DNA from 2 places in the Pseudonocardia phyllosphaerae genome. Region 2 is predicted to be linked to the other one. Evidence: predicted binding sites of a transcription regulator. Region 2 holds the regulator's gene; the other holds the start of a gene.
What was found. Region 2 encodes LexA, which represses DNA repair genes until DNA is damaged. Its sites were predicted from a motif close to CGAACACGTGTTCG; they were not measured.
Positions count from the first base shown of each region.

Region 1: ACLE50_RS11705 (intein-containing Rv2578c family radical SAM protein) is a predicted target of LexA. The motif match lies at 1,891-1,904, and genes of this name have one in related genera.

Region 1 covers NZ_JBKGXS010000004.1:267,654-279,748, forward strand. Annotated here, with positions in the region: gene ACLE50_RS11705 (intein-containing Rv2578c family radical SAM protein) at 1-1,881, opposite strand, end outside; gene ACLE50_RS11710 (YibE/F family protein) at 2,007-3,515, shown strand; gene ACLE50_RS11715 (class I SAM-dependent methyltransferase) at 3,512-4,051, opposite strand; gene hisS (histidine--tRNA ligase) at 4,051-5,286, opposite strand; gene ACLE50_RS11725 (peptidylprolyl isomerase) at 5,507-6,289, shown strand; gene ACLE50_RS11730 (RelA/SpoT family protein) at 6,584-8,872, opposite strand; gene ACLE50_RS11735 (adenine phosphoribosyltransferase) at 9,071-9,583, opposite strand; gene secF (protein translocase subunit SecF) at 9,655-10,875, opposite strand; gene secD (protein translocase subunit SecD) at 10,872-12,095, opposite strand, start outside.
Region 2 covers NZ_JBKGXS010000014.1:57,610-69,704, reverse strand. Annotated here, with positions in the region: gene ACLE50_RS21870 (vitamin B12-dependent ribonucleotide reductase) at 1-2,789, opposite strand, end outside; gene nrdR (transcriptional regulator NrdR) at 2,937-3,425, opposite strand; gene ACLE50_RS21860 (hypothetical protein) at 3,824-4,474, opposite strand; gene lexA (transcriptional repressor LexA) at 4,902-5,654, shown strand; gene ACLE50_RS21850 (SdiA-regulated/phytase-like domain-containing protein) at 5,663-6,721, opposite strand; gene hflX (GTPase HflX) at 6,823-8,334, opposite strand; gene dapF (diaminopimelate epimerase) at 8,486-9,394, opposite strand; gene miaA (tRNA (adenosine(37)-N6)-dimethylallyltransferase MiaA) at 9,391-10,335, opposite strand; gene ACLE50_RS21830 (class III extradiol ring-cleavage dioxygenase family protein) at 10,332-11,036, opposite strand; gene ACLE50_RS21825 (DUF349 domain-containing protein) at 11,323-12,095, shown strand, end outside.

The DNA.
Region 1 (12,095 bases), on a different contig from region 2:
GCCGGCGCGGTAGTCGCGGCCGGCGTAGGCACCCCGGCGGTAGAGCTGTTCGTAGCGCGGGACCAGGGCCGGGTACTGCCGGGCCAGCCAGGCCAGGAACCACTCGCGGGCCCCGGGGCGCAGGTGCAGTGCCAGCACCGTCGCCCGGGTCGCACCGGCCGCGGCGATCTCGGCGAGCAGGGCGTCCAGGGCCTCGTCGGAGTCGGTGAGCCACGGCAGCACCGGAGCCACCATCACCCCGCACGGCAGCCCGGCGTCGGTGATCCGGCGGACGAGGTCGAGCCGCGCCCTCGGGCTGGGGGTGCCGGGTTCGAGGTGGGCCTGCAGCTCCCGGTCGAGCAGCGCGACCGACACCCCGGTGCCGACCCGGACGTCCGCGTTCGCCGCGGCGAGCTCGGGCAGATCGCGGGTCAGCACGGTGCCCTTGGTGAGGATCGAGAACGGGGTCCCGGACCGGGCCAGCGCGGAGATCACCCCGGGCATGAGCCGGTAGCGGCCCTCGGCGCGCTGGTACGGGTCGGTGTTGGTACCCATCGCGACGTGCTCGCGCCGCCACGACGGCCGGGCCAGCTCCCGTTCCAGCACGCGGGCCACGTTGACCTTGACCACGATCCGGGAGTCGAAGTCCTCCCCCGCGTCGAGGTCGAGGTAGGTGTGGGTGTTGCGGGCGAAGCAGTTGTGGCTCACCACGCCCGCGGCGACGAAGTCCCCGGTGCCGGTGGTGATGTCGTACATCGGGCGGATCTCGCCGGTGTCGGTCACCGACACCACCTGCGGGCCGCCGTCGGGTGGTTCCTCGACCAGGGACCCGGCGACGTCGCGCACCCGGCCGACGGCGGGATCGGCGATCGCGACGAGCCGGAGCTGCTCGGCCGCTCCGCCGAGCACCCGCAGGGCACGCGCGCCGGGGACACCGGCCCGCGTCGTCGGTTCGGAGGCGACCCGGAACCCCAGCCGCCGCAGCGCGTCCACCGTCGCGCGGGTGAGCACCGGGTCCACCGGCACGAGCCGCAGGACCCCCGCGGTGACCTCGCCGCACGCGTCGGCGACACCGCCGAGGAACCCCGCCGACCAGCCGGGTGTCGGCTGCTCCGGCCAGGCCGTCGGCGTACCGGAGGGCGCACCAGCCCCGACCGTGACCCGCGACGGCGACCCGGCCAGCAGGTGGTGCGCGCGGGCGAGCGCCTCCATCTCCACCCATGCCGACGGGAACGGCTCCGCGGACACCCGGGAGCGCACCGCATCGGCCCGGACCAGGCCGCACAGGTAGCCCTCGGGCCAGCCGGGCGAGTGCGGACCACCCGGCTCCGAGGCGATGGGCATGCCCGCCGCCCCGGGCCCGACGAGTGCGGTGCCGGGCCGCAGGTGCGGGCGCCGGGCCGAGGACCGGCAGCGCCCGGGCCGCACGTGCGCCCAGCCGTCAGGGGTCAGGAACCGGTGCTCGGAGGAGGCGTGCACGACGGTGCCGTCGCTCAGCGCGACCCGCTGCGCACGCCGCCGGGTGGACCAGTGCGCGAGCACCGGGGTGCGCACCCAGCGCCGCCTGCCGGACCGCCCGTCGGGCACGGTGCCGAGCACCTCGTCGCCGGGGCGCAGCTCGGCGATGGGACACGACCGCCCGTCGGCGGTGAGCACCGGGGTCTCCGCTGCAAGACAGTAGGTACAGGCATGGGAACAGCCCCGGTACGGGTTGACCGTCCACCCGAACGGCACCGGCGAGGACGGCCCCACCCGGTTCAGCGCCGACCGGGCCTCGACCTCGTGGAACACCGTCCCGGCGAACTCCGGCGTGCGCACCGAGCGCAGCAGCCCGCGCATGCCGGGCAGCGCCTCGGCACCGCCGATCCCGTCGAGACCCACCTGCTGTCCGCTCCATCGCACTCCGACAGTCGAACACAAGTTCGAACCATCGGCAAGGCGCGAACGGAGCAACCTGTCGTCGCCGGGTGACACCCTCCGGGCGAACGGCCCCCGGGACCCGCCCCGGACCTTGCGAGGATGCGGGGATGCACCCGGACGACCCCCGCCGCGCCCGCACCGCCCCCGGTGGCGACGCGCGCTCCCCCGGTCGGCGTGCGGCACATCGGCACGACGCCCCGGCCGCCGCGCGGCCGTCGCCGGAGCCCGCCGCGGCCCCGGTCCCCACCGGACGTCGCGCAGCCCGCCGCGCCGCGGAACGCGACGGCCACACCGCTCCCGTCGCCGGCCCCCACACCGTCCACCCGTCCCCGGAGCACACGTCCCCGGCACACGCGGTCCCTGAGCACGCGACCCCGGAGCCGGCGCACTCCTCGGCCCCGGCCGGGCCGCCGCCCGACCACACCGGCCACGGCCACGGGCACGGGCACGGACCCGCCACCCCGGCCGGGCACCGGGTCCGCAAGCTCCTGTTCGCGCTGCTCGTCCCCTGCGGCCTCGCGACGCTGGTCGGCGTCGTGCTGCTGTGGCCGGGCGCCGCGCCGATCCCGTCGCTGCCGCCGACGCAGACGGTCCATGCCGACGTCACCGCGGTCCAGGTCGCCGACTGCTCACCGGGGTCGGGCGACCGGGGCTGCACCGGGGTGACGGTCGCGATGTCCGACGGTCCGCGCGCCGGACGCGACCTGGTGCAGCTGGTGCCGGTGGAGCCGTCGACGCCACGGTTCGCCGTCGGCGACCCGGTGGTGCTGTCCTGGTCCGGCGGCAATCCCGACGAGGCCGGGTCCTACCAGCTCAGCGACTTCCAGCGCGGTCCGGCGCTGGCCTGGCTGGCGGGTGCGTTCGCGCTGGCCGTGGTGCTGCTGGGCCGGCTGCGCGGGGTCGCGGCGCTGGTGGGACTGCTGCTCAGCTTCGTGGTGCTGCTGTGGTTCGTGCTGCCGTCGATCCTGTCCGGGCACGCACCGCTCGCCGTCGCCGTCACCGGCTCCTGCCTGATCATGTTCGCGGTGCTGTACCTGACGCACGGGTTCAACGCCCGCACCTCGTGCGCGGTGCTCGGCACGCTGGCGTCGCTGGCACTGATCGGGCTGCTCGGATGGGTCTTCTCCGCCGCGGCCCGGCTGACCGGGCTGGACGACACGACGTCGAACCTGATCGGGACGCTCGGCTCGGTCCCGATCGACACCCGCGGCCTGGTGCTGGCCGGGCTGGTGATCGGCGCGCTCGGCGTGCTCGACGACGTCACCGTCACCCAGGCCGCCGCCGTCTGGGAGCTCGGCTCGGCCAACCACCGGCTCGGCGCCCGCGAGCTCTACGCGGCCGGCATGCGGATCGGGCGCGACCACGTCGCGTCTGCGGTGAACACCCTGGTCCTGGCCTACGCCGGCGCCGCGCTGCCACTGATGCTGCTGTTCACGGTGTCGTCGACGAACTTCACATCCGTGCTGACGAGCCAGGACGTCGCCACCGAGATCGTGCGGACGCTGGTGGGCAGCATCGGGCTGGTCGCCTCGGTGCCGGTGACGACCGGGCTGGCCGCGCTGGTCGTGGCGCGCGGGAAGCCGGAGGCGCCCGCCGGTGCGGGAGCGCGAGCCTAGGCGGGGGCGCGGGCGAGCAGCCGGGCCCCGCCGTCGCCCTCGTGGTGCTCGATGATCTCCAGCCCGGCGAAGGCGCGGGCCAGCTCGCCGGGCTCGGCGCGGAACCGGCCGCCGGAGTCGCCGACCTCGGACAGCACGGTGACCACCAGCAGCCCGCCGGGGGCGAGCGCGTCGCGCAGCGCAGGGTAGAGCGCCGGGTCGCGGAAGCGCTGGCAGACGACGACGTCGTAGCGGCTCTCCTCGGCCGGGAACCCGGCGTCGAGGTCGGCCTCCACCCACCGCACCCGCACCTCCCGGCCGGCGGCGAGCTCCGCGCCGGCCGCGAGGCCGGCCGGAGACACGTCGACGGCGACGACGTCGAGTCCGTGCTCGGCCAGCCACACCGCGACGCTGCCGCGTCCGCAGGCCACGTCGAGTGCGCGCCCGGTGGCGGGCAGCAGGTCGAGGCGCCCGCGCAGCGCGTCCGGCGGCTGCGGGGTCCCGGCGCCGAGCGCGGCGTGCTTGGTGTCCCAGCGCTCGCGGTCCTGCTCGGCCATCAGCCCGCGAGAGCCGCGACGACGGCGTCGACGCATCCGTCGAGCGGCACGTCCTGCTGCTCGCCGGAGGCCAGGTCCTTCAGCCCGGCCGTCCCGTTCTCGATGTCGCGCTCCCCCAGGACGAGCGCGAAGCGCGCCCCGGACCGGTCGGCGGACTTCATGGCTCCCTTGAGGCCGCGCCCGCCGTAGGAGAGGTCGACGCGGATCCCGGCCGCGCGCAGCTGCGCGGCGAGCACGACGAGCCGGCGTTGCGCGGCGTCGCCCAGCGGCACGCCGTAGACCTCGGCGCGGGCGGTCGACCAGGGCTGCACGCCCTCGACCTGGCAGGCCAGCAGCGTCCGGTCGACGCCGATGCCGAACCCGACGCCGGACAGCTCGGCCCCGCCGAGGGTGGCCATCAGGCCGTCGTAGCGGCCGCCCCCGCCGATCCCGGACTGGGCGCCGAGTCCGTCGTGGACGAACTCGAAGGTGGTCTTGGTGTAGTAGTCCAGGCCGCGCACCATGCGCGGGTTCGGCGTGTAGGCGATGCCGAGGTCGTCGAGGTGGGCCAGCACGCGGGCGTGGTGGTCGGCGGCGGCGTCGGACAGGTGGTCCATCAGCAGCGGCGCGTCGGCCATCGCGGCGCGGACCTCGGGGCGCTTGTCGTCGAGCACGCGCAGCGGGTTGATCGCGGCGCGCTCGCGGGTGGCCTCGTCGAGGTCGAGCCCGGCGAGGAACTCCTGCAGCCGCTCGCGGTAGGCGGGGCGGCAGTCGGCGTCGCCGAGGGAGGTGATCTCGAGGCGGTAGCCGGTCAGGCCGAGGGCCTTGAACCCCTCGTCGGCGACGGCGATGACCTCGGCGTCCAGCGCCGGGTCGTCGATCCCGATGGCCTCGACGCCGACCTGCTGCAGCTGCCGGTAGCGCCCGGCCTGCGGGCGTTCGTAACGGAAGAACGGGCCGGTGTAGCGCAGCTTGACCGGCAGGCCCTGCTTGTCCAGGTTGTGCTCGATGACCGAGCGGACGACGCCCGCGGTGCCCTCGGGACGCAGCGTCACCGACCGCTCGCCGCGGTCGGCGAAGGTGTACATCTCCTTGGAGACGACGTCGGTGGACTCCCCGACGCCGCGGGCGTACAGCCCGGTGTCCTCGAAGACCGGCAGCTCGATGTGCCCGTACCCGGCGTGAGCTGCGGCTCCGGCCAGAGTGTCACGGACGTGGGTGAAGCCCGCCGAGTCCGGAGGCAGGTACTCCGGGATGCCCTTCGGCGCGGCGAACGGCTCGGGCCTGCGGGCCCGGCCGTCGGCCCGCGGCTCGCCGGCGGTCTCGGTGGTGCTCACGGTGGGTGCACGTCCTTTCGGTACGGGTCGTCCCCAGCGTAGAACCGGCGTCTCTCAGCTTTCCTCTCAGGTCGCCCCGCTACCCTCCGGCGCAACGCGATGTACGACGCGTGGTGATCGACCAGGGAGCGACGAGGACGTGGCGACGAACCAGCAGCGCCGGGAGGCGGCGAAGCGCAAGCTCGAGGCGCAGCAGAAGCACCGGGCCGAACGCGAGGCGAGGCGGAAGAAGGTGACCGCGATCGCGTCGATCGCGACCGTGGTCGTCGTGGTGATCGCCGTGGTCGCCGTGTTCCTGCTGCGCGACGCGTGGAGCGGGCCCGACGAGTCGCAGGCCGCCGCGCCCCCGGACGCCACCCCCACCGCCGGGACCTGCACCTATTCCCCGGGCGAGGCCGCCGCGAAGCCCGTGCAGCCCCCGGCGGACGGGCCGGCACAGACGACCGGCACCGCGAAGGTCGCGCTCAGCACCAGCGCCGGGCCGATCGACCTGACGCTGGACCGGGCGAAGGCGCCGTGCGCGGTGAACAGCTTCCTGAACCTGACGAAGCAGAAGTACTTCGACGGCACGTCCTGCCACCGGCTCACGACGACGCCGGGCCTGCAGGTCCTGCAGTGCGGTGACCCGACCGGGCAGGGCACCGGCGGGCCGGGCTACAGCTTCGCCGACGAGGTCGCACCGGACCAGAAGTACCAGCGCGGTGTCCTGGCGATGGCGAACGCGGGCCCGAACACCAACGGCAGCCAGTTCTTCATGATCTACGGCGACGCGCAGCTGCCGCCGCAGTACACGGTGTTCGGCACGATCGGCGCCGCGGGCCTGAAGACCGTCGACGGTGTGGCCAAGGCCGGGGTCGCCGGCGGCGGTCAGGACGGCACCCCCGCGAAGCCGGTGAAGATCACCACGGCTGCCGCGAGCTGACCCGGCCCACCACCCGCCGCGCGGCCTCGGCAGCTCGAGCGGCCCTGCTGCACCGGCAGGCAGCACGGCAGGCACGGCAGGCACGGAGTGTCCTCGCCCGCGAAGTGCCTCACCAACTGAGACGTCTCTCCGGAATGCCGTGCCGCCGGGCAGCCGTGCCGCCGGAATGTCTCAGCAGGTGAGGTACTTCGCGCCCACCCCCATCGCCGAGCCACACGGAGTTGCCGTCGCCGGGGGTGCGGCGGGCGGTTCGATCTCGCCCCGGCCGCGCGAAGCCGGTGGCCGATGGCCGGTTCAGGCCGCGCTGGTGACCCGGTAGACGTCGTAGACGCCCTCGATGTTGCGCACCGCCTGCAGCAGGTGCCCGAGGTGCTTCGGGTCGCCCATCTCGAAGGAGAAACGGGACACCGCGACCCGGTCGCGCGAGGTCGTCGTCGACGCGGACAGGATGTTGACCTTCTCGTCGGCGAGGACCTTGGTGACGTCGGAGAGCAGCCGGTGCCGGTCGAGCGCCTCGACCTGGATCGCGACGAGGAACACCGACTCCGGCGACACCGACCAGGTGACGTCGACGAGGCGCTCCTCGCGGGTGTTGAGGTCCCCGGCGTTGGTGCAGTCGGTGCGGTGCACGCTGATCCCGCCACCGCGGGTGACGAACCCGAGGATCTCGTCGCCGGGCACCGGGGTGCAGCAGCGGGCGAGCTTGACGTAGAGGTCACCCATCGCGTTGCCGTCGTGGTCCTGCACGACGACGCCGGCGTTCCCGGACGGCTTGCGGTGCCGGACGGTGGACAGCGTGGCCCGCTCGGCCAGCTCCTCCTCGGCCTCCTCCTCGCCGCCGAACCAGGCGACGAGCCGCTGCACGACGTGCTGGGCGCTGGCCTGGTGCTCGCCGACGGCGGCGTAGAGCGCGGAGACGTCGCCGTAGTGCATCTCGCGGGCCAGCGCGGACATCGCGTCGCCGGAGATCAGGCGCTGCAGCGGCATCCCGGTGCGACGCGCCTCGCGGGTGATGGCCTCCTTGCCCTCGTCGACGGCCTCCTCACGGCGTTCCTTGGCGAACCACTGCTTGATCTTCGCCTTGGCGCGCGGGGACTTCGCGATCTGGAGCCAGTCCCGCGACGGGCCCGCGGTGTCGGCCTTGGAGGTGAAGATCTCGACGACGTCGCCGGAGACCAGCTCCCGCTCCAGCGCGACGAGCTTGCCGTTCACCCGCGAGCCGATACAGCGGTGCCCGACCTCGGTGTGCACCGAGTAGGCCAGGTCGATCGGGGTGGAACCGGTGGGCAGAGTGACGACGTCGCCCTTGGGCGTGAAGACGAAGATCTCCCGCGCCGCCAGGTCGAAACGCAGCGAGTCGAGGAACTCGCCGGGGTCGGCGGCCTCGCGCTGCCAGTCGAGCAGCTGGCGCATCCACGCCATCTCCTCGACCTCGACCTCCTTGTCCGCGAGCGCGCGGACCTCCTTGTAGCGCCAGTGCGCGGCGATGCCGTACTCGGCGGTGCGGTGCATCGCGTGCGTGCGGATCTGCACCTCGAGCGGCTTGCCGTCCGGGCCGATCACGGTGGTGTGCAGCGACTGGTAGACGCCGAACCGCGGCTGGGCGATGTAGTCCTTGAACCGGCCCGGCATCGGCTGCCACAGCGCGTGCACCATGCCGATCGCGGCATAGCAGTCCCGGACCTCGTCGACCAGGACGCGGACGCCGACGAGGTCGTGGATGTCGTCGAAGTCGCGGCCCTTGACGATCATCTTGCGGTAGATCGAGTAGTAGTGCTTGGGCCGTCCCTGCACGGTGGCGTTGATCCGCGCCGAGTCGAGCTGGTGGGTCACCTCGTCGATGACCTGGCGCAGGTAGGTGTCGCGCGACGGTGCCCGGTCGGCGACCAGCCGCACGATCTCCTGGTACTTCTTGGGCTGCAGGATCGCGAACGACAGGTCCTCCAGCTCCAGCTTCACCGTGGCCATGCCGAGCCGGTGCGCGAGCGGGGCGAACACCTCGAGGGTCTCGTTCGCCTTCTTGACCTGCTTCTCCGGGCGCAGGAAGCGCATGGTGCGCATGTTGTGCAGCCGGTCGGCGAGCTTGATGACCAGCACGCGGGGGTCGCGGGCCATCGCGACGACCATCTTGCGGATCGTCTCGGCCTCCGCGGCGGAGCCGAACTCGACCTTGTCGAGCTTGGTGACGCCGTCGACGAGGTGGGCGACCTCGTCGCCGAACTCGGCCCGCAGCCGTTCCAGGGAGTAGTCGGTGTCCTCGACGGTGTCGTGCAGCAGCGCCGCGACCAGCGTCGTGGTGTCCATGCCCAGCTCGGCCAGGATCGTGGAGACGGCGAGCGGGTGGGTGATGTAGGGGTCCCCGGACTTGCGGGTCTGGGTCTCGTGCTTCTCCTCGGCGACGTCGTAGGCGCGCTGGAGCAGCACGAGGTCGGCCTTGGGGTGCAGCGAGCGGTGCACCGCGGCGAGCGGCTCCAGCACCGGCTTGACGATCGCGACCCGCTGCGGGGTCATCCGCCGTGCGATCCGCGCCCGGACCCGCCGGGTCGCCGACGGGCGGGCGGGCTCGTCGTCGGCGGGCGTCATGGGGCGGGTGGCGGGGTGCCCGTCCGCGGGGACGGCGCCGCCCTCGCTCGTGGACCGATCACCGATCGTCCGGTCGACCTCGGTCACCGCACCTCCTGCTCGAGCCGGTACTGCGGAATCCGCCCAGGATAGTCGCCCCGGCGCCACGAGGAGAGCCCGCGTCCGGCCGGCGCCCGCGCGAGCGCCGACCGGGCCCGGTCACGCGCTGAGCAGCGCGTCCACCCGGATACCGTCGAGGGCGTCGCGGCCGCGCAGGGCGGTGATCTCCAGCAGCGTCCCGAAACCGACGATCTCGGCGCCGGCCTCGGTCAGCAGCGCGCACGTCGCGGCGGCGGTGCCGCCGGTGGCCAGGACGTCGTCGACGACGTAGACCGGCGTGCCCGGCTCCACGATCCCGGCGGGCAGCTCCAGGGTGGCGCTGCCGTACTCCAGGTCGTAGCTGCGCGATGCGGCCACCACCGGCAGCTTGCCCTCCTTGCGGACCGGGACGGTGCCGATCCCGGCGACGACCGCCGCGGCAGCACCGAACAGGAACCCGCGGGCCTCGACACCGGCGACGAGCTCCGCCTGCCCGGTGCGGGCGGCGAGCTCGGCGGCCACGGTGGCCAGGGCCTCGCCGTCGGCCAGGACCGGGGTGATGTCCCGGAACAGCACGCCCGGCTGCGGGTGGTCGGGCACCGACCGGATCCGCTCGGCGACGACGCGCAGCAGGTCCTCGGCGGACTCGCCGTCGACGCCGGGGCCGGGGCGGATCCCGTCGACGTTCGGCTCCTCGGCGGTGCTCACCGGCGACGCCGTCCGCTCTTGCCGGTCGGGCGGGCACCCGGCCGGGGTGCGGCCGGGGCCGTGCTCGACGGCTGGGACCCGCCGACGGACGCGAACGTCTCGGTCGGCGCCTCGTCACCGCTGCTGTCCCCGGCGCTGCCGCCGGTGCCCTCCCCGGTGTCCGCGGACTCCGGGGGCGCCTCGCCGTTGTGCACAGCGGCGGTGCGGGCGCGCCGCGCCGCAACCTTGCGGGCCTGCTCACGGATCCGCGGGTCGCGCTCCTTGAGGTCGACCAGCAGCGGCGTCGCCAGCAGCAGCGAGGACACGACACCGGTCAGCATGCCGACGAGCTGCACGAGCGCCAGGTCGGCCAGGGTGCCGACGCCGAGCAGCCCGACACCGATCACGAGCAGGCCGATGACCGGCAGGATCGCGATCAGCGAGGTGTTCAGCGACCGCATCAGGGTCTGGTTCAGCGCCAGGTTCGCGGCCTCGGCGTAGGTCCGGCGGGTCAGCTTGAGCAGCCCGCGGGTGTTCTCCCGGACCTTGTCGAACACCACGACGGAGTCGTAGAGGGAGAACCCGAGGATCGTCAGCAGGCCGATCACCGTCGACGGCGTGACCTCCAGCCCGATCAGCGAGTACACGCCTGCGGTGACGACGATGTCGTTGATCAGCGCGACCAGCGCGGCGATCGCCATGGCGCGTTCGAAGTAGAGCGCGAGGAACAGCGTCACCAGCACGAGGAAGACCGCGAGCGCGATCAGCGCCTGGTTGGTGATCTCCCCGCCCCAGGTGCCGGACACCTGCGAGTCGCTGACGGCGGCCTGGCTCGGCTTCCCGTCGGACCCGAGCGGCTGGAGCTGTTCGAACAGCTGCTGCTTGAGCGGGACGAGCTGCTCGGGGCTCAGCGGCTCCGAGCGCAGCAGGATCGACGCCGCGTCACCGGAGCCGACGGACTGCACCGTCTCCGGCCCGGACCCGACGACCTGTGTGTAGACCTGCTCGACCTGCTGGGTGCTGATCGTGCCGCGGGCGCCCTCGGCCGGCATCTGGATCTGCGACCCGCCGGTGAAGTCGATGCCGAGGTTGAAGCCCCGGATCAGCAGCGACAGCAGGCAGACCAGGATCAGCGCGGCGAAGCCGATGTACCAGATCTTGCGGCGGCCGACGATGTCGGTGGACGCGGTGCCCGTGGTGAGACGCGTCCAGGCGGACGTCCGCTCGGGGGCGGTCATTCTCCTGCTCCCTTCCCGGAGGTGGTCCGCTTCCGGCCGGGTCTCGGGGCCTCCCGGCGCTGCCGGGCCCCGATCCTCTCGACGGCGGCGAGCCCGGACAGCCCCGGCTTCCCGAGGGACTTCGACCGCGAGATCAGCACGACCAGCGGGTAGGTCACCAGGAACACGACCACGAGGTCGAGCACGGTGGACATGCCGAGGGTGAAGGCGAACCCGCGGACCTCGCCGACGGCGAGGACGTAGAGGACGGCGGCCGCGAGGAAGCTGACGGCGTCGGCGGTGAGGATCGTGCGCCGTGCCCGCTCCCAGGACCGCGGGACGGCGGAGCGGAACGTCCGGCCGTCGCGCATCTCGTCCTTCAACCGTTCGAAGAAGATCACGAACGAGTCGGCGGTGATGCCGATGGAGATGATGAAGCCCGCGACACCGGCGAGGTCCAGGGTGAAGCCGAGCCAGCGGCCGAGCAGGATCAGCACGCCGTAGACGACGACACCGGACAGTGCCAGCGACAGGATCGTCAGCACGCCCAGCAGCCGGTAGTAGAACAGGCAGTAGACGAACACCAGCGCCAGCCCGACTGCGCCCGCGATCAGACCGGCCTCCAGCGACGCGAGGCCGAGCGAGGCCGACACCGTCTGGGCGGTGCCGGAGTCGAACGACAGCGGCAGCGAGCCGTAGCGCAGGGTCTGCGCGAGGTCCTGGGCGCGTTCCTGGTTGAACTGGCCCTCGATGGAGGTGGGGCCGAAGATCGGCTGGTTGATCGTCGGTGCCGACACGACCTCGCCGTCGAGGACGAACGCGGTCGCCTTGCCGACGTTCTTGGTCGTGAAGTCGCCCCAGCGCTGTGCGGCCTCGGGCTTGAACTCCAGGCTGACGACGTAGCCGGCGCCCTGCTGCTTCTGTCCCGCCTGGGCGCTGGCGATCTCTGTGCCCTCGATCAGGGCCGGCTTCATGATGAACTTCTGCGTCTTGTCCTGGCTGCACGCGACCAGCGGCTTGGCCGGGTCGTCGTAGCCCTGCAGCGGGTCCGGGGCGCTGCAGTCCAGTGCGGCGAGGGCCTTGGCCTGCGTCGGGCCGTCGGTGGCCTGGCGGGTCTTGCGCAGCTCGGTGACCTCGGCGGCGACCCGCGGGTCGGTCGGCGAGGAGCCGCTCGCCGGCGGCGGAGCAGGCGCGGGCGGCGGATCCTGCAGTGGCGAGGTCTGCGCAACGGGCGCGACGGC
Region 2 (12,095 bases):
GGAGCGTCCGCGGCCTTGCCCAGCCGGAGCTCGAGCAGCTCGGTGGAGCTGCCGACCTCGACCGGGGCCGGGGCGACGCCGGCCTCCTCGTGCTTCTCCTCGGTGGACGGGACCGTCGAGCGGAACTCCTCCATGTCGAGGCTCTCGGAACCGGCGTAGTCGTTGGCGACCTGGGCGGTCCGCTCGTCGGCGGAGAAGATGCCCAGCTGGGCCCGCTTCTCGTACGGCAGGTGGTCGAGCGCCAGGCGCCGGAACAGGTAGTCCAGCACCGAGGTGGCGATCCGGACGTCCGGGTCGTCGGTCATCCCCGCCGGCTCGAAGCGCAGGTTGGAGAACTTCGAGACGTAGAACTCCAGCGGGATGCCGTACTGCAGGCCGACCGATATCGACATGGAGAAGGCGTCCATGACACCGGCGAGCGTGGAGCCCTGCTTGCCGAGCTTCACGAAGATCTCGCCGAGGCCGTCGTCGGGGTAGGACCCGGCGGTCAGGTAGCCCTCGGCCCCGCCGACGGTGAACGACACGGTCTGGCTCGGGCGCTTCTTGGGCAGCCGCTTGCGGACCGGGCGCTGCTCGACGACGACCTGCTTCTCCGGCTCGGCACCGTCGGCGGCCGTCTTCTCACCGGAGCCGCCCTTGCCCGCCGACAGCGGCTGGCCGACCTTGCAGTTGTCGCGGTAGATCGCGAGCGCCTTCAGGCCGAGCCGCCAGCCCTCGAGGTAGATCCGCTCGACGTCCTCGACGGTGGCCCGCTCGGGCATGTTCACCGTCTTGGAGATCGCACCGGACAGGAACGGCTGCGCGGCGGCCATCATGCGGACGTGGCCCATCGGGGCGATCGACCGCTCCCCCATGGCGCAGTCGAACACCTCGTAGTGCTCGGGCTTCATGCCCGGCGCGTCGACGACGTGGCCGTACTCGGCGACGTACTCGACGATCGCCTCGGCCTGCTCGGCCGGGTAACCGAGGTTGTCCAGCGCGCGGCGCACGGACTGGTTGACGATCTGCATGGAGCCGCCGCCGACCAGCTTCTTGAACTTGACCAGCGCCAGGTCCGGCTCGATGCCGGTCGTGTCGCAGTCCATCATCAGGCCGATGGTGCCGGTGGGCGCCAGCACCGAGGCCTGCGCGTTGCGCCAGCCCTCGGCGTCGCCGATCTGCTGGCACTGCTTCCAGACCTGGGTGGCCAGGGTCTGGATCGGCGCCGACGCGGCGTAGTGCCGGATCTGGTCGTTCGCCGCGGCGTGCTTGCGGATGACCCGCTGGTGGGCCTCGGCGTTGCGGGCGTAGCCCTCGTAGGGGCCGACGACACCGGCGAGCTCGGCGGAGCGCTTGTAGGCGGCACCGGTCATCAGCGAGGTGATGGCGCCTGCCAGGGCACGGCCGCCCTCGGAGTCGTACGCGTGCCCGGTCGCCATGAGCAGCGCGCCCAGGTTGGCGTAGCCGATGCCCAGCTGGCGGAACTTCCGCGTGGTGTCCGCGATCGGGTCGGTCGGGAAGTCCGCGAAGCAGATGGAGATGTCCATCGCGGTGATGATCAGCTCGACGGCCTTCGCGAAGGTCTCGGCGTCGAACGTGTCGTCGGCGTCGAGGAACTTCAGCAGGTTCAGCGAGGCCAGGTTGCAGCTGGAGTTGTCCAGGTGCATGTACTCCGAGCACGGGTTCGACGCGCTGATCCGCCCGGACTCCGGGCAGGTGTGCCAGTCGTTGATCGTGCCGTCGTACTGGATGCCGGGGTCGGCGCAGTTCCAGGCGGCGGTGGCGATCTCCCGGAACAGCTTGCGGCCGTCGATGCGGTCGATGACCTCACCGGTCATCCGGGCGCGCAGCCCGAACTCGGTGCCCTCCTCGACCGAGCGCATGAACTCGTCGTTCACGCGGACCGAGTTGTTCGCGTTCTGGTACTGCACCGAGGTGATGTCGGAGCCGCCCAGGTCCATGTCGAAGCCCGCGTCGCGCAGGACGCGGATCTTCGCCTCCTCCTGGGCCTTGGTCTCGACGAACTCCTCGATGTCGGGGTGGTCGACGTCGAGCACGACCATCTTCGCCGCGCGCCGGGTGGCGCCACCGGACTTGATGGTGCCCGCGGACGCGTCGGCACCGCGCATGAACGAGACCGGGCCCGAGGCGGTGCCGCCGGAGGACAGCAGCTCCTTCGACGACCGGATGCGGGACAGGTTCAGGCCGGCACCGGAGCCGCCCTTGAAGATCAGGCCCTCCTCGCGATACCAGTTCAGGATCGACTCCATGGTGTCGTCGACCGAGAGGATGAAGCAGGCGCTGACCTGCTGCGGGCTGGCGGTGCCGACGTTGAACCACACCGGCGAGTTGAAGCTGAACACCTGGTGCAGCAGCATCCAGGTGAGCTCATGGTCGAAGATCTCGGCGTCGGCCTCGGTGGCGAAGTAGCCGTGCTCGATACCGGCTCGGCGGTAGGTGCCGACGACCCGGTCGATCAGCTGACGCAGGCTCGACTCGCGGGTTGCGCTGCCCACGGCGCCGCGGAAGTACTTGCTGGTGACGATGTTGGTGGCGTTCACCGACCAGGACGACGGGAACTCCACGCCGCGCTGCTCGAAGTTGACCGTCCCGTCGCGCCAGTTCGTCATGACGACGTCGCGGCGCTCCCACTCCACCTCGTCGTAGGGGTGGACGCCCTCGGTGGTGAAGACGCGCTGCACGGGCAGGCCGCGGCGCTTGGCGCCGGCCTTGCCCCGGTTGCGCGCGGTCTTCGCCGGCGCGTCCGCGCCGTCCGCTCCGGTGGTCGGGCCCCCGACGGTCTCGGTCATGAACTTCCTCCGCACATCCGACATGTCGTGTTGTGTCCGCGCGCTGGGGTGCGCGGACGACGGGCGGCGACGTGCGCCACCCGCTCCCCCGTCCTGCTCGTGTGACCTCGCCCGCGGGTGCGTCACGCACGGCGGGCGGGGCCACGGTCAGCCGTCGGGTGGGCCGGCCTCGTCGTCGGCTGCTTCCCCGGCAGCCGCCGAACGCAGGTCGGCGATCTCCTTCTCGAAGTCCTCGATGGACGAGAACGACCGGTAGACGCTCGCGAACCTCAGGTAGGCGACCTCGTCGAGCTCCCGCAGCGGGCCCAGGATCGCCAGGCCGACCTCGTGGCTGGGGATCTCGGCCGCACCGTTGGCGCGCACCGCCTCCTCGACCTTGTGCGCGAGCTGCTGCAGGTCGTCCTCGTCGACCGGCCTGCCCTGGCACGCGCGCCGCACCCCGCCGACGACCTTGTGCCGGCTGAAGGGTTCGGTCACCCCGCTGCGCTTGACGACGGCGAGCACGGCCTCCTCGACCGTGGTGAACCGCCGCTGGCAGGAGGTGCAGGACCGGCGACGGCGGGTGCAGGTCCCGTCCTCGGTGGTCCGCGAGTCGATGACGCGGGAGTCCGGGCAGCGGCAGAACGGGCACTTCACAGCGCGCGCACCCCTTTCCCCGACGGCGACCGGTCACCGGTCTGTTGCGTGGTCCACTCCCCATCTCTGGGCGAACGACACCACTGTAACCCCCACATGTAGGGGCCACCATCGCCGGGCAACCCCACATCACGGCTTCGCCCGATCGTGCGGAGCAGCCTCGCACACCGTGTCCGAGGCCCGGCCGGGCCCGGTCGATCATGGACACGTGCATATCCGCTGATCAGACCGGGAGGCCCCGCCGGACCGACCGCCGGACGTCCGCGTCCGGTCGCGCCGGGCGGCGTCCCCCGTCGGGGACATGCGGCACGACCGCGCCGGGCGGCACCGGCGTGTCGCGGCCCCGCGCGCCGCCTGCGAGAGGCCCGGGCACGGCCCCGGCAGCGGCCCGCAGCGCCTCAGCGACCGTCGAGCACGCTCGCCGCGGGCGCACCCGGCACGTCGTGCGCCGCGGCGGTGTTCCAGCCGTGCGCGGAGTCGCCGAGCAGGCCGAGCACGACGACAGCCGTGGCCGAGGCCAGCGCGGTCGCCACCCCGACCAGGACCCGCTCACCGCGGCCGGCCGCCCGCCGCGACACCGGACGCAGGCGCGGCCGCGCCACACAGGCCCGCCCGGCCGGTCGCACCGCACGCAGCACCGGTGGCCCCACCGGCACCGCCGGGACGGCCACGCCCGCCGAGCCATCGGCACGCGACGCGTGCAGCGCACGGCCCGCGGGGTGCCGGTCCGAACCGAGCGGACGCCGGGGCGGCACCGGACGCAGCGGGGTGACAACCGCACCCCGCCCCTGCGACGCCCCCTCGGGGACCTGCGACGCAGGCACACCCGGCGCCGGCCCGGCGGTCCGCGGCACGCCCCACGGCGCCGCGACGGGCGCGTCCGGGCAGCTCACCGAGCGCAGCCCGGTGGACGCCCGCTGCGCGGCGAGGCCACGGCCCGCACGGCCGGCGGCCCCGCCGCACGGCCGCACCCGTGCTCGTGTGCGCCGACCGGCGACCCGCTCCGCGGACCGGCCACCGGCCCACCGACTCACCTCGAGCTCCGGCATGTCTCCTCCTGCTGGTCTCCGGCCGCCGCCCGGGGACGGGCGGCCGTGTCGCCGTCGGTCGCCCGGCCGGGCGTCGACGTGGGCCCGGCCGGCGACCCTTCCCCGGGGTCGTCGAACGAGCGTGCGAGCTGTGTAGCAGCGCCCACCGACAGGAATGACGTCTCCGCTGGTGGGAGCACCCGCGGACCCGATCGGAACCTCCGGTCTCCGCGGGCGGCACCCCGGCCGGGACCCCGCGTACGGAACCCCCGGCCGGAGTGGCCACATGATCGATCGAACCGGTGTTCGATCGAACGCTCGTGCGATGTTGTACCACCGGAGCCGGTACCGTGGCACGACACGCCGGTACACCGTTCGAACGAATGTTTGGCGCTCGGGCCGTTTACCGCTAGTGTTCGAGGCGGTACACCTGAGGAGGCGAAGTTCCATGGCAGGCGACGAGGCAGGCGGGTCCCGCGGCGGGCCCGCCGGGGCCGTGTCCGCAGAGGCCCGGGGGGCCGTGTCGGCGGAGGTCCGGCAGCTCCACGACCCGGACCTCGCGAAGCTGACCCCGCGGCAGCGGAAGGTCCTGAAGGTCATCCGCGAGTGGGTCGAGCGCTACGGCTACCCGCCGAGCGTCCGCGAGATCGGCGACGCGGTGGGACTGACCTCCACGTCGTCGGTGCACCACCAGCTGCGGACCCTGGAGCGCAAGGGCTTCCTGCGGCGCGACCCGAACCGCACGCGTGCGGTCGACGTGCGCAGCCCCGACACCGGCTCCGCAGACGGCTCGGCAGACACCGAGGCGTCGCGGTCCGAGCACCCTGCGCCGGCGTTCGTCCCGCTCATCGGTGACATCGCGGCCGGCGGGCCGATCCTGGCCGAGCAGGCCGTGCAGGACGTGTTCCCACTCCCCCGCGAGATCGTCGGCGAGGGCACCCTCTTCCTGCTCAACGTCAAGGGCGACTCGATGGTGAACGCCGCCATCACCGACGGCGACTGGGTGGTCGTCCGGCAGCAGCCCGTGGCCGAGCAGGGCGAGGTCGTCGCGGCGATGATCGACGGCGAGGCGACGGTGAAGACGTTCCGCCGCAAGGACGGTCACATCTGGCTGATGCCGGCGAACGACGCCTACGAGCCCATCCCGGGCGACGACGCGTCGATCCTCGGACGGGTCGTGGCGGTCCTGCGCCGGCTCTGAGCCCCCGGTCAGCGGGGCGGGCGGGTACGGCGCGTCCGGAACCACGTCTGCGCCAGCATGGCGGCGATCCCGGCCAGCGCCACCGCCGTGACGGCCGCGACCCCGGTCGTGGCCGCGGACCAGCCGGAGACGGCGACGTCCGGTGCGGCAGGCGGCTGGGCGAGCACCGGTGCGCCCGGTCCGGTCGCCACGGCCACCGCCCCGGGCACCGTCCGGATCGCCGCGTGCTCGAGCCCGCGCTCCTCGCCGCCCGAGTGCAGCGTCCCGCGAGCATCCAGGGCGAGCGCCTCCCCCTGCGGCTCGTCGGGCAGTGGCACCGGCGTCGGCGCCCCACGCAGCGCCGTGACCAGCGCGTCCGCCGTCGCCGGCCCCTCGGCAGGCAGCCGGAACAGCCACGCGTCGGTGTAGGTCCGCAGCCCGACCACCCGGCCGGACGCACCCCGCGGTGACAGCGCGCCACCGGTGACCGTACGGCTGCCCGCGACGCCGAGCGGACCGCCACCGGTCTCCGACCAGGGCAGCACGACCTCCGCGGCGCGGACCAGCGGCACCGGCGCGCTCCCGGCGCGACCGGATGCGGTCAGCGGACCCGCCGTCCGGTACACCCCCGCGGCGCCGGTGGTCTTGTCGACGATCAGCGGTACGCCGTCGTCGGAGACCACCAGGGCCTCGGCGTCGCGCGGGCCGTCCGGGTAACGCAGGTCGTAGACCCGCGGAGGGCCGGAGACCGGCAGCCCGACCAGCCGCACCGTGGCACGGCGGACGGCGTTGTCGCCGGTGTCGGCGAGCCAGAGCGTGCCGTCCGGCCCGAGCGCGAGGTCCTCCACGTCGGTCACCGGGACCGGCACGGTCCGCTCACCGGTGACCGCGCAGCTGCGCGGGTCGACCGAGAACACCCGGGCCGTACCCCCGCCGTCGACGATCGCGCGGTACCCCTGGGTACCGGACGGGTCCACGACCAGGCCGGACAGCTCGTCGAGCCGGGAGTCGTCGACGGTGCAGCCGGGTTGCGGCGCGGCCGCCGCACCGGTGCCCACCGCGGCCGGCAGCACCATCGGGGCCGGCACGGCCGCCGCCGGTACGACAGCGGCCGGCAGAGGCCCGAACACCGCGACCGCCACCACCGACGCGGCGAGTGCGGCCGGCACCGCGGGGCGGGGCCGGAGGCTCAGCGCCCGGCCGCCGTCGCGGGAAGGTCGGGGTCGGCAGGGGCAACGGGCCCGGCGGCATCGGCCGTACGCGCGGAGCCGGTGGTGTCGCCGGAGAGCTCCGCCGGGGCGGAACCCGCCACCGCGTACGGCAGGACCGCGGTCCCCAGCTCCGGGCCGACGCGGGCACGCAGCCGGGTGCCGTCGCCGACGTAGTCCTCGGCGAGGACCTCGCCCTCCTGGTGCAGCCGTGCCACCAGCGCACCCTCGGTGTAGGGCAGCAGCAGGTCGACCTCGTACTCCGGGCGCGGCAGCTCGTCGGCGATCCGCTCGCGCAGCTTCTCGACGCCGGCGCCGCTGTGCGCGGAGACGAACACCGCGCCGGTCTGGGCGTGCCGCAGCCGGGCCAGCGCGAGATCCCCGGCGGCGTCGGTCTTGTTGATCACGAGGAGCTCCGGGGGCATCGTCTCGCCGGACTCCTCCCCGATCTCGACGAGCACCTTCCGGACCGCGGCGATCTGCTCGTCGGGCAGCGGGTCCGAGCCGTCGACGACGTGCACGAGCAGGTCCGCCTGGGCGGCCTCCTCCAGCGTCGACCGGAACGCCTCGACGAGCTGGTGCGGCAGGTGCCGCACGAACCCGACGGTGTCGGTGAGGGTGTAGGCGCGGCCGTCCTCGGTCTCGGCCTTGCGCGTGGTCGGGTCCAGGGTCGCGAACAGCGCGTCCTGGACGAGGACACCGGCGTCGGTGAGCCGGTTGAGCAGGCTGGACTTGCCGGAGTTGGTGTAGCCGACGATCGCCACGGACGGCACGTCGTAGCGCCTGCGGTTGCCGCGCTGGGTGTCGCGGACCTGGCGCATCGCCCCGATCTCGCGGCGCAGCTTGCTCATCCGCGCGCGGATCCGGCGGCGGTCCAGCTCGATCTTCGTCTCACCGGGGCCACGGCCACCGATACCGACACCGCCCGCGGCGCGGCCACCCACCTGCCGGGACAGCGTCTCGCCCCAGCCACGCAGCCGCGGCAACAGGTAGGACAGCTGGGCCAGCTCGACCTGGGCCTTGCCGTCCCGGGAGCGGGCGTGCTGGGCGAAGATGTCGAGGATCAGCGCGGTCCGGTCGATGACCTTGACCTTGAGCCGCTCCTCCAGCTGGCGGAGCTGGCCGGGCGAGAGCTCGCCGTCGCAGATCACGGTGTCGGCGCCGGTGGCCTGCACGGTGCCGCGCAGCTCCTCGACCTTGCCCGAGCCGATGAACGTCGCCGGATCCGGCGAGGTCCGGCGCTGCACGAGCCCGTCGAGCACCGTCGACCCGGCGGTCTCGGCGAGGCGGGCGAGCTCGGTCAGCGAGTTGTCGGCCTGCTCGGCCGTGCCCTCGGTCCACACCCCGACGAGTACGACGCGTTCGAGCTGGAGCTTCCGGTACTCGACCTCGGTGATATCGGTGAGCTCGGTGGACAGCCCGGTGATGCGGCGGAGCGAGGAGCGCTCCTCGAGGTCGAGGTCACCGGTGGAAGGCAGGCGGGCATCAGTCATCGTGGGATCCAGTGTCCCACGACCACGGCCCGGCTGTCCGCCGCCTTTCGGCGAGCGCGCGGGAGGCGCTACGGCGGCCCCGGTGATGCGGCCCGGGAGAACGCGGCCCGGGGGAAGGCGCCCCAGGAAAGGCGGCCCAGGGAAAAGCGGCTCAGCCCTGCGCGTCCCACCAGCCGCGGTCGAGCTCGCCGGAGGCGACCAGCTCGGCCGGGCCGTGCAGCACCGTCGTCCCGGTCGCGGTGTCGTCGGAGCCGGCGGAGACGGTCACGCGCAGCTGCCCGCCGGGCGTCGTGACGGCGACGTCGCCTGCGTCGTGCCCGGCCGCGCGCAGCGCCGCGACGACGGCGGCGACGGTGCCGGTCCCGCACGCTCGGGTCTCCCCCACGCCGCGCTCGTGCACCCGCATCCGGACGTGCCCGCCGTCGGCGGGGCCCTCCAGCGGGGTCACGAACTCGACGTTCACCCCGTGCGGGAACACCTGCGGGTCGAAGCCGGGGGCCTCGGTGAGGTCCAGCGCGTCCGGGTCGCCCGCGGAGAACACGCAGGCCAGGTGGGGGTTCCCGACGTCGAGCGCGACGCCGTCGACCCGGGTGGCGCCCAGCGTCGCCACCGACACCGGCCCGATCGCGACCGGCCCCATGTCCACCGAGACCGTCTGCCCGGACACCTGCGCGGAGCGGATGCCGGCGCGGGTGCCGAGCGTGCCGCCGCCGGGCATCCAGCCGCGCTCGTCGAGGTAGCGGGCGAAGACCCGTACGCCGTTGCCGCACATCTCGGCGATCGAGCCGTCGCCGTTGCGGTAGTCCATGAACCACTCGACGCCGGGCACCGGCTCGGGCACGCCCTCGGCCCCGGCGAGCTTCGCCCAGCGCACCACGCGCAGCACACCGTCGGCGCCGAGGCCGCGGCGCCGGTCGCACAGCGCCGCGACGCGGGCCGGGGTCAGGTCGAGCGCGGCGTCCGGGTCGGGCAGCACGACGAAGTCGTTCTGCGTGCCGTGGCCCTTGCCGAACTCGATCCCGCCACCGAACTCGACCCCACTGCCCTCGCCGCCGCTCATGGCACCAGGTTACGAGCGAGGACCGACAGCGCGCGGGCGGGCAGGTCGGGGTCGGCGCCGTCGAGCCAGTGGATGCGGTCGTCGCGGCGGAACCAGGACCGCTGGCGGCGCACGAACCGCTTCGTGGCCTGCACCGTCTCCGCGCGGACGCGCTCCACCTCCTCGGGTGGGAGCTCGTACCCGGCCCGGTCGAACGCCTCGAGCACCTGCCGGTAGCCGAGTGCCCGCGACGCCGTCGGACCGTCGGCCAGGCCGGCCGGGAGCAGGCCGCGGGTCTCGGCGACCAGACCGTCGTCGAGCATGTGGTCCACGCGCAGCGCGACCCGCTCGTCGAGCTCGGCGACGTCGCGGTCGATGCCGAGCAGCACCGCGCCGTAGCGGGGCGTGGCGGCCTTCGGCAACGTCGCGCGGAACGGCCTGCCGGTCAGCGCGATGACCTCCAGGGCACGCACGATCCGCCGTCCGTTCGACGGCAGCACCTCGGCCGCCGCGGCCGGGTCCTGCTCGGCGAGCTTGCGGTGCATGGCCTCCGGGCCCACCCGGTCGAGCTCGGCACTCAGCTCGGCGCGCAGCTCCGGGTCGGTGCCGGGGAACTCCAGCTCGTCGAGCACGGCCTGCACGTAGAGCCCGGAGCCGCCGGTCAGCACCGGGGTGCGGCCCGCGGCGCGCAGCCGTTCGATCTCCGCACGCGCCTCGCGCTGGTAGGCCGCCACCGAGGCGGTCTCGCCGACGTCGAGGACGTCGAGCTGGTGGTGCGGGATGCCCTGCCGCTCGGCCGGGGGCAGCTTCGCGGTGCCGATGTCGAGACCGCGGTAGAGCTGCATCGCGTCGGCGTTGACGACCTCGCCGCCCAGCTCGCGGGCGACGTGCAGGGCCAGGTCGGACTTGCCGGTGGCGGTCGGGCCGACCACCGCGACCAGGCCCGGCCCCGGGCTGCTCACGCCCGCTCCCAGAGCGCCACGTGGTAGGCGACGCCGTAGGGCATCGAGGTGTGGCGGTGCCGCGCCTTCCACGGCACCCCGGCGGCGCGGGCGGCGCCGGCGAGGACCTGCCATGGGGCGCGCCCGCCCGCCCACAGCGACGCGGCCGGCTCCGCTGCCATACCGGCCAGCGGCTCGGGGTCGCCGGCGTCGAGTGCGGCGGCGACGACGGCGTCGAAGGCCTCGGCGCGCTCGTCGAAGCCGCCGGGGGCCTTCGCGTGGTGCATCGCCGCCCCGTCCCCGACGACGAGCAGCCCGGTCGCGTCGTCGGCCAGCCCGTCACCGAGCGCCAGGCACTCCGCGGCGCCGGCGTCCGGGGCGACGAGCTCGCCGCGCACCGAGGTCACGCCGGTCCCCGCGGCCGCCCACGCGGCGACCAGCAGCGGCAGCGGCAGCTCGGGGTCGACCGCGTCGTCCGGGCCGGGCAGCCTGACACGCACGTCGCGGCCGTAGCCGGCGAAGGTGCCCGCGGTGCCCGGCGCGACGGTGCGGCGCCCGCCCGGGTCGGCGCCGACGACCACCCACGACGACGCGGCCGCGGCCAGACCCGTCGCGACCACCCGGACGGCGTCCCGCAGCGCCTCGGTGTCCGCGGCGGCGTCCCCGATCAGCTCCGGGACGAGCAGCGGTGGCTGGGGCAGGACGGCGATCGCGGCGGGCACGGGGACCGAGCGTAAACGAGCGCCGGACGGCGCCCCGCCACCCGGCGACCCCTGTGACACAGCACCTCACCCATCGGGGGCGCACCGTGGCCGCAGCTCGGCGCTCCGAGCCCGCCGCCGGTCCCCCGGACGGGGCGTCGTGCGGTTCCCCCGAGCCGGTCGACCTGCTTGAATCTTCTCTTCCGACGGCCGCGACGTGGCCGGTCGGCGCGCGTACGGCCCCGTGCGGACATCCCGGCGGGGCGCTCGCCGGGTGTCCGGCGGGCCGAACGAGGAGGACCTGCCGGTGTCCGAGACCAACGCCGTTCCGCCGGGGCCGAAGCCCGGACCACCGACGTCCGGAACACCGAAGCCCGGAACACCGAAGCCGGGTCCTCGTCCCGGACCGCCGCCCGCCGCACGTCCGGGCCCGCCGCCCGGCACCGCCGCCGCCCCCGCTGCCGCGCACCCGTCGGTCCCGCCTGCGTCGGCCGACCCGGGCCGCTGGGGGCGCGCCGACGACGACGGCACCATCCATCTGATCACCCCGGACGGGGAGCGGGTCGTCGGCTCCTACCAGGCCGGGCCGCCCGCGGAGGGCCTGGAGCACTACGCGAAGCGCTTCGACGCGCTCGTCGTGGAGTCCGACGTGCTCGCCGCCCGGATCGCCGGTGGCGGGGACGCGAAGGCGTCGCTGACCGCGGCCCGCTCGCTGCGCGACGGGCTCGACGACGCCGCCGTCGTCGGGGACGTGCCCGCGCTGCGCACCCGGCTCGACGACCTCGTCGCCCAGGCCGAGCACGGCGTCGAGCACGCGCGTGAGGAGCGGGACAAGGCCCGCACCGACGCCGTCGCACGCAAGGAGAGCCTCGTCGTCGAGGCGGAGAAGCTGGCCGCCGAGTCGACCCAGTGGAAACAGGCCGGGGACCGGCTCGCCGCCATCCTCGACGAGTGGCGCGGCGTCAAGGGCGTCGACAAGAAGACCGACGAGGCGCTGTGGAAGCGCTTCTCGAAAGCCCGGGAGAACTTCAACCGTCGCCGCGGCTCGCACTTCGCCGATCTGGACCGCCAGCGGGTGGT